3 regions of the Solibacillus daqui genome follow, and region 3 is predicted to be linked to each of the others. Evidence: a T-box and tRNA genes for the amino acid it is inferred to sense, from the RefSeq annotation. Region 3 holds a T-box; the other regions hold tRNA genes.
The links. A T-box is a leader RNA that pairs with one kind of tRNA and senses whether it is charged. The one in region 3 lies ahead of alaS (alanine--tRNA ligase), so its partner is inferred to be a tRNA-Ala.

Region 1: it has a tRNA-Ala gene. The T-box ahead of alaS (alanine--tRNA ligase) is inferred to sense a tRNA for this amino acid. The anticodon was not compared.
Region 2: it has a tRNA-Ala gene. The T-box ahead of alaS (alanine--tRNA ligase) is inferred to sense a tRNA for this amino acid. The anticodon was not compared.

Annotation. Positions count from the first base shown of each region.
Region 1 is NZ_CP114887.1:3,071,552-3,076,611, forward strand. It holds tRNA gene O7776_RS15090 (tRNA-Glu) at 830-901, opposite strand; tRNA gene O7776_RS15095 (tRNA-Ser) at 903-993, opposite strand; tRNA gene O7776_RS15100 (tRNA-Asn) at 1,005-1,080, opposite strand; tRNA gene O7776_RS15105 (tRNA-Ile) at 1,091-1,167, opposite strand; tRNA gene O7776_RS15110 (tRNA-Gly) at 1,178-1,251, opposite strand; tRNA gene O7776_RS15115 (tRNA-Phe) at 1,255-1,330, opposite strand; tRNA gene O7776_RS15120 (tRNA-Asp) at 1,339-1,414, opposite strand; tRNA gene O7776_RS15125 (tRNA-Met) at 1,418-1,492, opposite strand; tRNA gene O7776_RS15130 (tRNA-Ser) at 1,523-1,615, opposite strand; tRNA gene O7776_RS15135 (tRNA-Ile) at 1,635-1,711, opposite strand; tRNA gene O7776_RS15140 (tRNA-Met) at 1,718-1,791, opposite strand; tRNA gene O7776_RS15145 (tRNA-Ala) at 1,818-1,893, opposite strand; tRNA gene O7776_RS15150 (tRNA-Pro) at 1,901-1,977, opposite strand; tRNA gene O7776_RS15155 (tRNA-Arg) at 1,983-2,059, opposite strand; tRNA gene O7776_RS15160 (tRNA-Leu) at 2,081-2,169, opposite strand; tRNA gene O7776_RS15165 (tRNA-Gly) at 2,176-2,250, opposite strand; tRNA gene O7776_RS15170 (tRNA-Leu) at 2,294-2,377, opposite strand; tRNA gene O7776_RS15175 (tRNA-Lys) at 2,391-2,466, opposite strand; tRNA gene O7776_RS15180 (tRNA-Thr) at 2,474-2,549, opposite strand; tRNA gene O7776_RS15185 (tRNA-Val) at 2,560-2,635, opposite strand; rRNA gene rrf (5S ribosomal RNA) at 2,645-2,760, opposite strand; rRNA gene O7776_RS15195 (23S ribosomal RNA) at 2,822-5,060, opposite strand, start outside.
Region 2 is NZ_CP114887.1:3,066,090-3,071,149, reverse strand. It holds gene O7776_RS15085 (MBL fold metallo-hydrolase) at 1-744, shown strand, start outside; tRNA gene O7776_RS15080 (tRNA-Val) at 1,090-1,165, shown strand; tRNA gene O7776_RS15075 (tRNA-Thr) at 1,176-1,251, shown strand; tRNA gene O7776_RS15070 (tRNA-Lys) at 1,259-1,334, shown strand; tRNA gene O7776_RS15065 (tRNA-Leu) at 1,348-1,432, shown strand; tRNA gene O7776_RS15060 (tRNA-Gly) at 1,476-1,550, shown strand; tRNA gene O7776_RS15055 (tRNA-Leu) at 1,557-1,645, shown strand; tRNA gene O7776_RS15050 (tRNA-Arg) at 1,667-1,743, shown strand; tRNA gene O7776_RS15045 (tRNA-Pro) at 1,749-1,825, shown strand; tRNA gene O7776_RS15040 (tRNA-Ala) at 1,833-1,908, shown strand; tRNA gene O7776_RS15035 (tRNA-Met) at 1,935-2,008, shown strand; tRNA gene O7776_RS15030 (tRNA-Ile) at 2,015-2,091, shown strand; tRNA gene O7776_RS15025 (tRNA-Ser) at 2,111-2,203, shown strand; tRNA gene O7776_RS15020 (tRNA-Met) at 2,234-2,308, shown strand; tRNA gene O7776_RS15015 (tRNA-Asp) at 2,312-2,387, shown strand; tRNA gene O7776_RS15010 (tRNA-Phe) at 2,396-2,471, shown strand; tRNA gene O7776_RS15005 (tRNA-Gly) at 2,475-2,548, shown strand; tRNA gene O7776_RS15000 (tRNA-Ile) at 2,559-2,635, shown strand; tRNA gene O7776_RS14995 (tRNA-Asn) at 2,646-2,721, shown strand; tRNA gene O7776_RS14990 (tRNA-Ser) at 2,733-2,823, shown strand; tRNA gene O7776_RS14985 (tRNA-Glu) at 2,825-2,896, shown strand; gene O7776_RS14980 (NUDIX hydrolase) at 2,983-3,600, shown strand; gene O7776_RS14975 (hypothetical protein) at 3,645-3,791, opposite strand; gene O7776_RS14970 (hypothetical protein) at 3,804-4,043, opposite strand; gene O7776_RS14965 (MerR family transcriptional regulator) at 4,341-5,060, shown strand, end outside.
Region 3 is NZ_CP114887.1:2,742,689-2,747,748, forward strand. It holds gene alaS (alanine--tRNA ligase) at 1-1,914, opposite strand, end outside; T-box leader at 1,984-2,194, opposite strand; gene O7776_RS13480 (MFS transporter) at 2,250-3,398, opposite strand; gene yeiL (transcriptional regulator YeiL) at 3,505-4,173, shown strand; gene recD2 (SF1B family DNA helicase RecD2) at 4,788-5,060, opposite strand, start outside.

The DNA of each region.
Region 1 (5,060 bases), 330 kb from region 3:
AATTCTGACCAAATTTTACACCTGTTGCTTATATTAAATATAACGGGCTGGAAGCCATATTATTTAACTACCCAAACTACAATGAAAATTACTATATTACAGTAGCTAAAACGGATCAATTTAACGCCAGGCATGCTGTTCTTATCCATGAACTATCTCATAGCTATTGGCTTACTTTCGGTGTAGCACGTTTTCCTTACGAATTATTGGACTTAAATTACTCTATATGTGAGAAAATCATTTTACTGCGTAATGAAGAACAAAAAGCACTATAAAAAGCACTCCAATATGGCTAACTCGCTACTACATATGATTTCATTGGTTTTAGAAAAGCCAGAATTTCTTTATTTCCTCAAGAAAAAAGTTATGAAGCAGCCTGAAAAACAATAGCAGATCCTACATACTATATCGAAAATAAGGCATTCAAGGACATTACAGCAAGTCAAAGGTGAATGGTATATTAAAAAAAGCTTATATGCTTAAACTGACGCTCTGGAAAGCTATATACATAATTCAAAAAATAATGTTATAAAGTAACCTGACTTTGAGCAATTTAACCAATCAATTGGTTAACAAATTATTTTTGCCGGTACTTTAACAGACGTAGCCCTTAATCCAATGAATATTATAAATCAATTCATCATTACTTTAACAAAATAATAAATGGTACCACGTCTTAAATAATTACACAGCTTATAAGAAAGACTTTTAAGTAAATAACTCGACTAGAGCATTTCAATATGGAGAAACTAATAATCAATTAATATTGATTACAAAAAAACGCTAAGCAAGGAAAATATGCTTAGCGTTTTCTTGTTTTACTTATGTATGACCCGTACGGGATTCGAACCCGTGTTACCGCCGTGAAAGGGCGGTGTCTTAACCACTTGACCAACGGGCCGTGGCGGAGAATGAGGGATTTGAACCCTCGCGCCGGTTACCCGACCTACACCCTTAGCAGGGGCGCCTCTTCAGCCTCTTGAGTAATTCCCCTTAAATAAATATGGCTCCGAAGGCAGGACTCGAACCTGCGACCTGCCGGTTAACAGCCGGATGCTCTACCAACTGAGCTACTTCGGAACGTTTTATATGGTGGGCCTAAATGGACTCGAACCATCGACCTCACGCTTATCAGGCGTGCGCTCTAACCAGCTGAGCTATAGGCCCTCTTAAAAACTGGAGCGGGTGATCGGAATCGAACCGACAACATCAGCTTGGAAGGCTGAGGTTTTACCACTAAACTACACCCGCATATGGTGGGTTTGGACGGAATCGAACCGCCGACACTTAGAGCTTCAATCTAATGCTCTACCAACTGAGCTACAAACCCATAAAAAATGGCGGTCCCGACCGGGATCGAACCGGCGATCTCCTGCGTGACAGGCAGGCATGTTAACCGCTACACCACGGGACCATTTGGTTGCGGGGACAGGACTTGAACCTGTGACCTTCGGGTTATGAGCCCGACGAGCTACCACTGCTCCACCCCGCGATAATAAAAAACTCAATTATTCAATTAAAATGGAGGAGGTAGAGGGATTCGAACCCCCGCGCGGTGTTACCCGCCTGTCGGTTTTCAAGACCGATCCCTTCAGCCAGACTTGGGTATACCTCCGAGTTAAATATGTGATTACTGGTGGACCTTACAGGACTCGAACCTGTGACCGGACGGTTATGAGCCGTCTGCTCTAACCAACTGAGCTAAAGGTCCTTAAGATGGCTACCGAGGGAGTCGAACCCACGACCTTTCGGGTATGAACCGAATGCTCTAGCCAGCTGAGCTAGGTAGCCAGGATCTTTATTTTGGTTGTCTTTTATGGTGGAGCCTAGCGGGATCGAACCGCTGACCTCCTGCGTGCAAGGCAGGCGCTCTCCCAGCTGAGCTAAGGCCCCATTATAATGGTCGGAATGACAGGATTCGAACCTACGACCCCTTGGTCCCAAACCAAGTGCTCTACCAAGCTGAGCTACATTCCGTAATCTGGCGCGCCCGACAGGAGTCGAACCCATAACCTTTTGATCCGTAGTCAAACGCTCTATCCAATTGAGCTACGGGCGCGCTATACATATTAAAATAAAATGGTGCCGAGGGCCGGAATCGAACCGGCACGGTGATCACTCACCGCAGGATTTTAAGTCCTGTGCGTCTGCCAGTTCCGCCACCCCGGCATTTTTTGGAGCGGAAGACGAGGTTCGAACTCGCGACCCCCACCTTGGCAAGGTGGTGTTCTACCACTGAACTACTTCCGCAAAATGCTTAAGATATTTTTTATCTGACAGTTATGAAATTAAATGGTGCGGGTGAAGGAGTCGAACCCCCACGCCTTGCGGCGCTAGATCCTAAGTCTAGTGCGTCTGCCAATTCCGCCACACCCGCTAAAGCAAATTACTGGTGAGCCATGAAGGACTCGAACCTTCGACCCTCTGATTAAAAGTCAGATGCTCTACCGACTGAGCTAATGGCTCTCTAAAATGGTGCCGGCGAAAGGAGTCGAACCCTCGACCTACTGATTACAAGTCAGTTGCTCTACCAACTGAGCTACACCGGCATTTTAGAAATGGTGGAGGATGACGGGCTCGAACCGCCGACCCCCTGCTTGTAAGGCAGGTGCTCTCCCAGCTGAGCTAATCCTCCTGGGTAATAACCTAGCGACGTCCTACTCTCACAGGGGGAAACCCCCAACTACCATCGGCGCTAAAGAGCTTAACTTCTGTGTTCGGTATGGGAACAGGTGTGACCTCTTTGCCATCATCACTAGATTAATTTGAAAGAATTATTCTTTCAAAACTGGATAAACGGTTCATTGATTTTCGTAAACATGTGGTTAAGTCCTCGACCGATTAGTATTCGTCAGCTACATGTGTCGCCACACTTCCACCTCGAACCTATCTACCTGATCGTCTTTCAGGGGTCTTACTTACTTGAGTAATGGGAAATCTCATCTTGAGGGGGCTTCATGCTTAGATGCTTTCAGCACTTATCCCGTCCACACATAGCTACCCAGCGATGCCTTTGGCAAGACAACTGGTACACCAGCGGTGTGTCCATCCCGGTCCTCTCGTACTAAGGACAGCTCCTCTCAAATTTCCTACGCCCACGACGGATAGGGACCGAACTGTCTCACGACGTTCTGAACCCAGCTCGCGTACCGCTTTAATGGGCGAACAGCCCAACCCTTGGGACCGACTACAGCCCCAGGATGCGATGAGCCGACATCGAGGTGCCAAACCTCCCCGTCGATGTGGACTCTTGGGGGAGATAAGCCTGTTATCCCCGGGGTAGCTTTTATCCGTTGAGCGATGGCCCTTCCATGCGGAACCACCGGATCACTAAGCCCGTCTTTCGACCCTGCTCGACTTGTAGGTCTCGCAGTCAAGCTCCCTTATGCCTTTACACTCTACGAATGATTTCCAACCATTCTGAGGGAACCTTTGGGCGCCTCCGTTACCTTTTAGGAGGCGACCGCCCCAGTCAAACTGTCCGCCTGACACTGTCTCCTACCCCGCTAAGGGGCATGGGTTAGAAGTTCAATACAACCAGGGTAGTATCCCACCGACGCCTCCTTCGAAGCTGGCGCTCCGAGATCTCTGGCTCCTACCTATCCTGTACAAGTTGTACCAAAATTCAATATCAAGCTACAGTAAAGCTCCACGGGGTCTTTCCGTCCTGTCGCGGGTAACCTGCATCTTCACAGGTACTATAATTTCACCGAGTCTCTCGTTGAGACAGTGCCCAGATCGTTACGCCTTTCGTGCGGGTCGGAACTTACCCGACAAGGAATTTCGCTACCTTAGGACCGTTATAGTTACGGCCGCCGTTTACTGGGGCTTCAATTCGCAGCTTCGCTTGCGCTAACCACTCCTCTTAACCTTCCAGCACCGGGCAGGCGTCAGCCCCTATACGTCACCTTACGGTTTTGCAGAGACCTGTGTTTTTGCTAAACAGTCGCCTGGGCCTATTCACTGCGGCTCTCTCGGGCTATACACCCTACCAGAGCACCCCTTCTCCCGAAGTTACGGGGTCATTTTGCCGAGTTCCTTAACGAGAGTTCTCTCGCACACCTTAGGATTCTCTCCTCGACTACCTGTGTCGGTTTGCGGTACGGGTACCTCCCACCTCGATAGAGGCTTTTCTTGGCAGTGTGAGATCAGGAACTTCCTCCATACGGAGTCGTCATCACAGCTCAATGTTAAAGTACGCGGATTTGCCTACGCACACACCTTACTGCTTGAACAGAGACAACCAACGCTCTGCTTACCCTACCCTACTGCGTCCCCCCATTTCTCAAACGGTGGGGAGGTAGTACAGGAATATCAACCTGTTATCCATCGCCTACGCCTATCGGCCTCGGCTTAGGTCCCGACTAACCCTGAGCGGACGAGCCTTCCTCAGGAAACCTTAGTCATACGGTGCATGGGATTCTCACCCATGTTTCGCTACTCATACCGGCATTCTCACTTCTAAGCGCTCCACCAGTCCTTCCGGTCTGACTTCAACGCCCTTAGAACGCTCTCCTACCACGCATACCAATGGTATGCATCCACAGCTTCGGTGAATCGTTTAGCCCCGATACATTTTCGGCGCAGCGTCACTCGACCAGTGAGCTATTACGCACTCTTTAAATGATGGCTGCTTCTAAGCCAACATCCTGGTTGTCTAAGCAACGCCACATCCTTTTCCACTTAACGATTACTTTGGGACCTTAGCTGGTGGTCTGGGCTGTTTCCCTTTTGACTACGGATCTTATCACTCGCAGTCTGACTCCCGTGTATAAATATCCGGCATTCGGAGTTTGTCTGAATTCGGTAAAGCGAGATGCCCCCTAGTCCAAACAGTGCTCTACCTCCGGTATTCTCAATCACGAGGCTAGCCCTAAAGCTATTTCGGAGAGAACCAGCTATCTCCAAGTTCGATTGGAATTTCTCCGCTACCCACACCTCATCCCCGCACTTTTCAACGTGCGTGGGTTCGGACCTCCAGTAAGTGTTACCTCACCTTCATCCTGGACATGGGTAGATCACCTGGTTTCGGGTCTACGACCACGTACTAATTCGCCCTA
Region 2 (5,060 bases), 320 kb from region 3:
CATATTGGTATGGTCAATAAAATTATTGGAAAAAAGCAAATTCCGGTATTCGCACATCCACTTGCATTAGAGAGGCTAGCATTGACAACAACTTATCAGCAGACTAAAATTCAATTTTTTGAAGAGCTATATGAACACTATGGTTGTACACATGTTATGGCGTCCCGTATAGAGAAAATGAAGCAAACACTAAATGATGCTGGTGGATTGCGTATAAAGTCTGTGATTGAGCCAATTCAAGCAAATGATTATGTTGGAGAATTAAAAGTTTTGGAAACGCCAGGGCATTCATTGGACTCAATAACTTTATATGATGAAGAATCAGGCTGGTTGTTTACGGGAGATTTAATTATCGAAAAGGGGTCGACAAATGCATTAATTGACTTTGATTCAAGGAAATTATTGCTTCCAACAGTATTACAGCATCGTCAATCAATTGAGCAATGTCAGAAATTATTAATTTCAACGGTATTTGCTGGTCATGAAAAGATATTTACTAATTTTTCTGAGGTAGCCCAATTAAATATCGCGAAGATTGATTACAAAGTGCAGCGAATTGCAAAACAGATTGAACAAGGCAATGAGTCAGTCTTAAAACTGGCGAATGCTCTTTATGGTAATTTAATGCATACGATGCCTACGCTTATTTTTTCGGAAGTAATTGGCTATGTTAATTATGCTGAAATTTTAGGGATTGTGGAAAGAGTACAACGAAACGGGCAAATAACATTTCGTTGTGTTTGAATTTGGGTTAATGTAAAAATATAGATTCTTATGGTAAGAATCTATATCTACTAGTTGAGCCAACAGTATTTTTCGAATTTTTACATATAATTAAATAACGAAGAGCATAAATTTTTTTATAAAAATGAAAAACAACTGTTGAAAAAAATGGATAATCATATTAGAATTTCGATATACTAAGAAATCGTTTTCATTGGTTAACAAGGTCATTTGATGGGGATTTTTGAAAAAAATATATTTTTTAAAAAAGTTTTCAAAAAATCATTGCATTTTCTTATGAATACTGATATTATAAATCTTGTCCTTAAGAGAAAGGTCACTTACGAAATGTAACAATATTACCCAGGAGGATTAGCTCAGCTGGGAGAGCACCTGCCTTACAAGCAGGGGGTCGGCGGTTCGAGCCCGTCATCCTCCACCATTTCTAAAATGCCGGTGTAGCTCAGTTGGTAGAGCAACTGACTTGTAATCAGTAGGTCGAGGGTTCGACTCCTTTCGCCGGCACCATTTTAGAGAGCCATTAGCTCAGTCGGTAGAGCATCTGACTTTTAATCAGAGGGTCGAAGGTTCGAGTCCTTCATGGCTCACCAGTAATTTGCTTTAGCGGGTGTGGCGGAATTGGCAGACGCACTAGACTTAGGATCTAGCGCCGCAAGGCGTGGGGGTTCGACTCCCTTCACCCGCACCATTTAATTTCATAACTGTCAGATAAAAAATATCTTAAGCATTTTGCGGAAGTAGTTCAGTGGTAGAACACCACCTTGCCAAGGTGGGGGTCGCGAGTTCGAACCTCGTCTTCCGCTCCAAAAAATGCCGGGGTGGCGGAACTGGCAGACGCACAGGACTTAAAATCCTGCGGTGAGTGATCACCGTGCCGGTTCGATTCCGGCCCTCGGCACCATTTTATTTTAATATGTATAGCGCGCCCGTAGCTCAATTGGATAGAGCGTTTGACTACGGATCAAAAGGTTATGGGTTCGACTCCTGTCGGGCGCGCCAGATTACGGAATGTAGCTCAGCTTGGTAGAGCACTTGGTTTGGGACCAAGGGGTCGTAGGTTCGAATCCTGTCATTCCGACCATTATAATGGGGCCTTAGCTCAGCTGGGAGAGCGCCTGCCTTGCACGCAGGAGGTCAGCGGTTCGATCCCGCTAGGCTCCACCATAAAAGACAACCAAAATAAAGATCCTGGCTACCTAGCTCAGCTGGCTAGAGCATTCGGTTCATACCCGAAAGGTCGTGGGTTCGACTCCCTCGGTAGCCATCTTAAGGACCTTTAGCTCAGTTGGTTAGAGCAGACGGCTCATAACCGTCCGGTCACAGGTTCGAGTCCTGTAAGGTCCACCAGTAATCACATATTTAACTCGGAGGTATACCCAAGTCTGGCTGAAGGGATCGGTCTTGAAAACCGACAGGCGGGTAACACCGCGCGGGGGTTCGAATCCCTCTACCTCCTCCATTTTAATTGAATAATTGAGTTTTTTATTATCGCGGGGTGGAGCAGTGGTAGCTCGTCGGGCTCATAACCCGAAGGTCACAGGTTCAAGTCCTGTCCCCGCAACCAAATGGTCCCGTGGTGTAGCGGTTAACATGCCTGCCTGTCACGCAGGAGATCGCCGGTTCGATCCCGGTCGGGACCGCCATTTTTTATGGGTTTGTAGCTCAGTTGGTAGAGCATTAGATTGAAGCTCTAAGTGTCGGCGGTTCGATTCCGTCCAAACCCACCATATGCGGGTGTAGTTTAGTGGTAAAACCTCAGCCTTCCAAGCTGATGTTGTCGGTTCGATTCCGATCACCCGCTCCAGTTTTTAAGAGGGCCTATAGCTCAGCTGGTTAGAGCGCACGCCTGATAAGCGTGAGGTCGATGGTTCGAGTCCATTTAGGCCCACCATATAAAACGTTCCGAAGTAGCTCAGTTGGTAGAGCATCCGGCTGTTAACCGGCAGGTCGCAGGTTCGAGTCCTGCCTTCGGAGCCATATTTATTTAAGGGGAATTACTCAAGAGGCTGAAGAGGCGCCCCTGCTAAGGGTGTAGGTCGGGTAACCGGCGCGAGGGTTCAAATCCCTCATTCTCCGCCACGGCCCGTTGGTCAAGTGGTTAAGACACCGCCCTTTCACGGCGGTAACACGGGTTCGAATCCCGTACGGGTCATACATAAGTAAAACAAGAAAACACTAAGTACATTCAATAGTACTTAGTGTTTTTTAATACGCATAATTAAAGAGGCGGTGAGTCAGATGATAGAACGCTTGGCAATTTTTGATGAACATTATCATAAGATTGGTGAAGCAATACGTGACGAAGTACATGCTAAGGGCTATTGGCATGAAGTGTTTCAGTGCTGGGTAATAGAAAAAATAGAAGATGAATGGATAATCTATTTACAATTGCGCAGTAAGTTGAAAAAAGATTATCCAAATCAATTTGATATAACAGCAGCAGGGCATTTATTAGCGACAGAAACGGTTTTAGATGGTGTGAGAGAGCTGCATGAGGAATTGGGGATAAATATAGCTTTTGAAGATCTAAAAGCATTAGGGGTCATTCCTTATAAGATACAAAATGAAAATATTAAAGATTATGAGTTTGCGAATGTGTTTATTTATGAAATAACAAATGGATTGAATACATTTCAAATTCAACGAGAAGAATTAGATGGCATGTATTATATGAGGTTGCAGGATTTCTTTAATTTATCTAATGGCACCATTACTAGTGCATTGGTGACAGGCTATTATTATCAGGGAGATGAAAAAGTGAGTGGTAGTCAGGAAATTAGCTTAGCTGATATGCAAGCACTCCCTCAAATTTATTTAAAACCATTTACTGATAAGCTTCAAGCATTGATGAAATAAAAAAGCACAGTCATGAAATAAACAACTTCATGACTGTGCTTTTGTTAGATAAACGGGATGTTGATTGTATCGTCTTGTTGATCGAGGAAGTACATATTTTCTATCATTAGCTTAATTGCTTCATCTGTTGTTTCAAATAGTAAAGTGCGGGTCGAGCTGCCGTCATCGTAAAAACCTTTAGTTGTTTGCAATGGTACGGAGCCTTATGTTGTTTGGAGCGTCACCTTATCGTAAATCACATCTGCTTCGGAACGAATGGTTAATTCTGTATAGTCATTTTGTTTAGAAATACTTAAAATTTGTAATTCTTTAGGGCCGATAATTCCTTCTAGTACAGGTGTTAATGGGACAACCAAGTTGATTTTTTCTTTCGAATAAAATGGTTCAAGCTTTATTTCGAGTTTTTTTGTGTCAGGCGGAATCGTATCGAATAATAATTCCATGGAATAGCTACCAAGTAATGAGCTGCGCATACTACTTTGATTTACTGGTATTGCTCTATCATCTGCATATAAGACGAAATCCCTCAGAATTGTAAATGTTCGGTCTGTTTGTTGGCTGTTTTGCTAATGCTTTGTGCAAGCGTTGTTCAAGCTCTTGTGGTACTTGTAACTCATTTACCTTTCTCCTCTTCTATTTATAAGAGAATGGAGTGTATAAAAAAGTACAAAAATAAATTATTATTTCGTATTGACCTTTACGTTACGTTACACTTTATAGTACTACATAGGGGTGATGACATGCTTATTAATGAGTTAGTAAAACTATCGGGTGTGAGTGCACGCACACTCAGATACTACGATGAAATTGGTTTGTTAAAGCCTTCAATGGTAGAGCAAAATGGCTACCGTCAATATAATCAATGTGATATTGACCGCTTACAGCAAATTTTGTTTTATCGTGAACTGGATTTTAAGTTAGAGCAGATTAAAGCGTTGCTCGAGGATAATAACTTTAACGTGAAAGAAGCGTTAATAAATCAACAGGCGCTACTGGAGCAAAAGAGAAATTATTTAGATGGTCTACTTGAAACAATTGAAAAAACGATTCAAACAATGGAAGGGGAAATAACGATGACAAATGAACAAAAATTTGAAGCATTTAAAAATAAGTTAATTGAAGATAATGAACAAGCTTACGGGCAAGAAATCCGTGAGAAATATGGGGAGGAAATGGTTAAAGCAAGCAATAATAAATTAAAGCAAATGACAGAGGCACAATATGAGGCAGTACAACAGCTCGAGCAGCAACTATTTGCTCGATTAAAGGAAGCGTTAGCAAGCGGTGATGCAGCAACCGAAATTGCAATGGAAGTTGCAGAACTGCATAAACGCTGGTTAAGCTTTTATTGGGCGAAATATACGAAAGAAGCGCATGTTGGCTTGGCTCAAATGTATATTTATGATGAGCGATTTACAAATTATTATGATAGCCGCGTTGGGCAAGGGGCGACACAATTT
Region 3 (5,060 bases):
ATCTTCCCAAATCTTTTCGTTTACTGCGCGCTCTACTTGTGCAAGCTCTTCTTTTGTTGCCCCACCGAAGTGTGAAAAGTCGAAGCGCAAACGATCTGGACCTACATAAGAACCAGCCTGTGCTACGTGGTCACCTAACACATCTTTTAAAGCGCGGTGCATTAAGTGTGTAGCTGTATGATTTTTCAGGATTAATTTACGTTTTGCTTCGTCAACTTTAGCCGTTGCCGCGTCTCCAACGTTCATTTCACCAGATTCAACAACAACTGTGTGTAATGGTTGCCCGTTTGGTGCTTTTTGTACATCTTTTACGATTGCTTTGAATGTATCTGATTCAATAACACCTGTATCAGCTATTTGACCACCCATTTCAGCGTAGAATGGCGTTTCAGATAAGATAATAAGTGCTTCTTGACCTTCAGAAGCTGTGTTTGTTTCTTGACCGTTAACAACAATTGCAGCCACGGTACCTTGTAATTCATATGCATTGTAAGTAAATGTAGATGCCTGTTTTAAGTTTGATAATACTTCATTTTGGACTTGCATTGAGTCCACGTCCGTACGTGCATTACGAGCGCGTTCTCGTTGCTCTTCCATTGACGTCTCAAAACCAGCATGGTCAACTTTCATGCCTGCTTCTTCCGCGTACTCTTCTGTTAATTCCACTGGGAAACCAAATGTGTCATAAAGTTTGAATGCATCGCTACCCGGAATAACTGTTTCCCCTTTTGCTTTTTGTGCTTCAATGACTTCAGAAAGAATTGCTAAACCACCGTCTAATGTTTCGTGGAAGCGATCTTCTTCGTTTTTAATCACACGTTGAATGAATTCTTGTTTTTCAGTAACTTCTGGGTAGAAGTCTTGCATATTCGCACCTACTGTTGGCACTAATTTGTACATAAATGGCTTGTCGATACCAATTTGTTTTGCATAGCGTACCGCACGACGTAGTAAACGACGAAGTACATAACCACGTCCTTCGTTTGAAGGTAATGCTCCATCACCGATTGCGAATGCTACTGTACGGATATGGTCGGCAATAACTTTGAATGGCGTGTTAATATCTTCAGCTGAACCGAAAATTTCTTTTAAGTCTACTTCACCTGGACGTTTGTATTTACGGTTTGCGAATTCTTCTGTTTTTTCGATAATTGGCATGAATAGGTCCGTATCAAAGTTTGTTGGTACGTTTTGTACAACCGAAACGATACGCTCTAGTCCCATACCTGTATCAATATTTTGCTTTGGTAGTGGCGTGTAAGTGCCATCTGGATTATGGTTAAATTGAGAGAACACAAGGTTCCAAATTTCTAAGTAACGCTCGTTTTCGCCACCTGTGTATAGCTCTTCTTCAGGTGCACCAAATGCATAAGCTTCACCACGGTCATAGAAAATTTCAGAGTTTGGACCAGATGGACCTTCACCGATATCCCAGAAGTTCCCCTCTAAACGAATTAAACGCTCAGCAGGAATGCCAATTTCGTTATGCCACACGTCATAAGCTTCTTGGTCTTCAGGGTGTAGCGTAATCGATAATTTTTCAGGTTCAAAGCCCATCCATTTCGGATCCGTTAAAAATTCCCAAGCATAGTGAATTGATTCTTTTTTAAAATAATCACCAATTGAGAAGTTTCCTAACATTTCAAAGAAAGTATGGTGTCGCGCTGTTTTACCTACATTTTCAATATCGTTAGTACGAATTGATTTTTGAGCATTTGTAATTCGTGGGTTATCTGGAATAATACGACCATCGAAGTACGGCTTTAATGTTGCTACCCCTGAGTTAATCCATAATAATGATGGGTCATTGATAGGTACAAGTGGCGCTGAAGGCTCAACGTGGTGGCCTTTTTCTTTAAAGAAATCCAGGTATAAACGACGAATTTCAGATCCTGTCATTGTTTTTGTTGTCATGTGTTTTTCCTCCTAATATTGTTGAGTTGACGATGAATTTTACCAATAAAAAAAAGCCTCCATCCCAGGTAAAGGGACGAAGACTGTTATCTCGTGGTACCACCCTAATTTATAATGCAAAATGGCACTATATCTCAGATGCTTGTAACGTAAGCACACGGCAGGGATTAGCTGCACTCTGGAGTAGCTTTCGGTAATAGTTCATGGAGATTATTTCAGCCAAGGAATCTCTTTCTAATACATGATTATTATTACGTACTTATTCCATCATCGTTTTCAATTTTATTCTTTATTCATTATAAATAAAATAACAACGTACTGTCAATTGACACTTATTAATAATCAAAACGTTTTTTTGTCAACAGAATAATAAATACAGCAGGTACCGTAAAGATCAGCATACCTAAAAAGGCTAAGCCTGGTTCAATTTCATAAAGCACCCCACCAAGCAATGTTAATAGCGCCGCACTTAAGCTCATTGCTAATGCAGAATACAGTCCTTGCGCATTAGGAATTTGCTCTTTCGGTAAAGCTTTTGAAATATATTGTATGAATGCATAATGTGCCATTGCAAACGACAAGGCATGTAGCACTTGCGACACGACAAACATAGGCATATTTGGGAACAAATAAATGAGCAACCAACGCACTGTCGAGCCTATTGCAGCTAGCAACATGAGCGAAGAAGGCTTCCATTTCGTTAAAAACGAATCCGCCTTTAAGAAATATAAAATTTCAAAAAGCACCGCGACATTTAAAATCATCCCAATATAAAAAGCATTGACGTTTAAATTTTGTAAATAAATATAGCCATAATTGTAGTACGAGGCATGGGCACCTTGCAACAATATGACGACAATTATAACTACTACAAAACTCTTTTCCTTAAACAAACTTTTCATTGATAATGTTTTAGTGTTATCAATCTTTGGTAGAACACTTAAAATTGGTGGAGCTGGCATTAATTGAATCGCAAATAATGCAGTTAACCCAAAAATCATTGTCCATAAAATTATTTGTTCCCCGTAAACACCCGTTAACATACTAATAATTAATACAGACACAATGTAACCAAACGAACCAAGAGATCGCGCTTTTCCGTAATGGATTTGTCCATGTTGCATAAGTGTTGCGGCACTACTTTCCACAGCTGGTAATAATGCCGGATAAAACATGCTAAATAACATTGTAATTATAAACAATCCGACAAAAGAATCTACCGGGATATATAATACCGTCACAATTAATGAAGCTAACGTAAAGAATATTAATACACGTTTATTACTCATAATTTTTGAGACGTAAGGGAAAATAAACATCGTCGAAAACGCACGCGCTACTAATCCGAACCCCATAATTTCACTTGCTTCTGAAACTGAAACTCCCTTATCATTTATCAGCCAGCCTGTCCAATAGGCAATAAAAATGCCCCATGTTGCAAAAAACATAAAGAAGTTTTTCGCTAACCAACGTTGTTGATTCATACAAAACCTTCCTTTTTTTAATTTCTATTATGTTGAATATTAGCACGATACCCATTACAATACTGTGAGATATCTCATATTTTCTGTTTAGGAGTTGCATTATTTCTTGAAAAAATTAGCATATGATGAAGCAATTTATTATATTAACAAGTATCCCATTACGCAATATTTTTCATTTGATATTACCCCATTTATTCATGTGTATGAATTTGAAAAGGGTGAATTTATCTTTCAAGAGCAATCACACCCCGATGCGTTATACTACATGATTGAAGGGAAAGCAAAGCTATACATAACACATAAAAACGGGAAAATTTCTTTAATCGAATTTTTAACTTCCCCGACGTTTATGGGGGAAATCGAATTATTAAACGAGGCACGTTATTCAAAAGGCATTCAAACTGTTACACAAACCATTTGCCTTGCCATTCATTTCCGCGATGTAAAAGACAAGCTACTCGCCGATCCCGTTTTTTTAAAAAAGATTTGTCTGTTTTTAAGCTCAAAAACTATGAAAATAACTGCCAGGTATACTCAAAATCAAGCATATCCTCTTGAAAATCGACTTGCTTCTTTTATCTTACTGACTTCTGACAATGATTTTTACAAAGAAAAACATACCGAGGTATGCGAATATTTAGGAGTATCTTACCGCCATTTACTATTTGTACTTGCAAAGTTTACAGAGGCTGGCTATTTAACAAAGAATAACCGTGGCTATATTTTAAATGACCGAAAAACACTCGAACAATTGGCGTTAGAAATACAGTACTAGAAGACAAAAAATCCAGTAATTTCTTCAAATTTATAAGAAGAAATTACTGGATTAAATTAATAACTAACATTGAGCAAATTTACTAACAAAAAATGGATTAAGTGCAGTGTTACTTATTTTGGCGGGCTACGGCATGACAGCATGCATGGCCCGCCAAATAAAAATATTACGTTTTGTTTTAATAAAGGTAAAAGAGTCCAATGTTGCCTCTTGCGCTATCGCGAGGCGGCGGTGCTGAATAAAATATTACACTGTTTACAATATTGTATCTTAAATTAAAAGTTAGCCCTTTATAGTAGAGTGCCGCGAAGTGAAGTAAGGCTCAAATGCCGTATGATTTGAGCTTTGCTTTGCGACGAAAGCGCAGCGACAGGAGCACAATTTTTTGAGGAAACTTCTGAGACCTGCGCGTGTGCGGAAAAAAGAAAAGTTGCTCCTGCGGTTACTCGTCGCAAAGCGTTTGTCAACGCTTTGCAGCCACGCCCTCAGGAACAGTAGTGCAAATGCTAAAAGCGCCACATCGTGTGGCAACGCATTCGTGACCAACATCGTGTTGGCCTCCCGTAGCGTAGCAGAACGGATTATGTTAGATAAAGTAATAAATGATTTTCAATCTAATCATTGTAATCATACGGTGAAATGCCGTCCATACCAATCAACGGATGAATATAGGGCGCTGTTTCCGTTGTTAAATTGCTTGGTAATACTTCACCAATTTTATGTGATTCTGCAGTATTTAATAATCCTAACTGTTCTGTGGTAGATTGTATTGCTGTTTGTTCCTGTTTAAGTTCCATAATTGATGAGGGCTTTTCTTGTGACACCGCTTCGATAACTTCTGTCGTTAATGTTGGATTTAAACGTGCCTTTAATGTTGTAAAACGCAT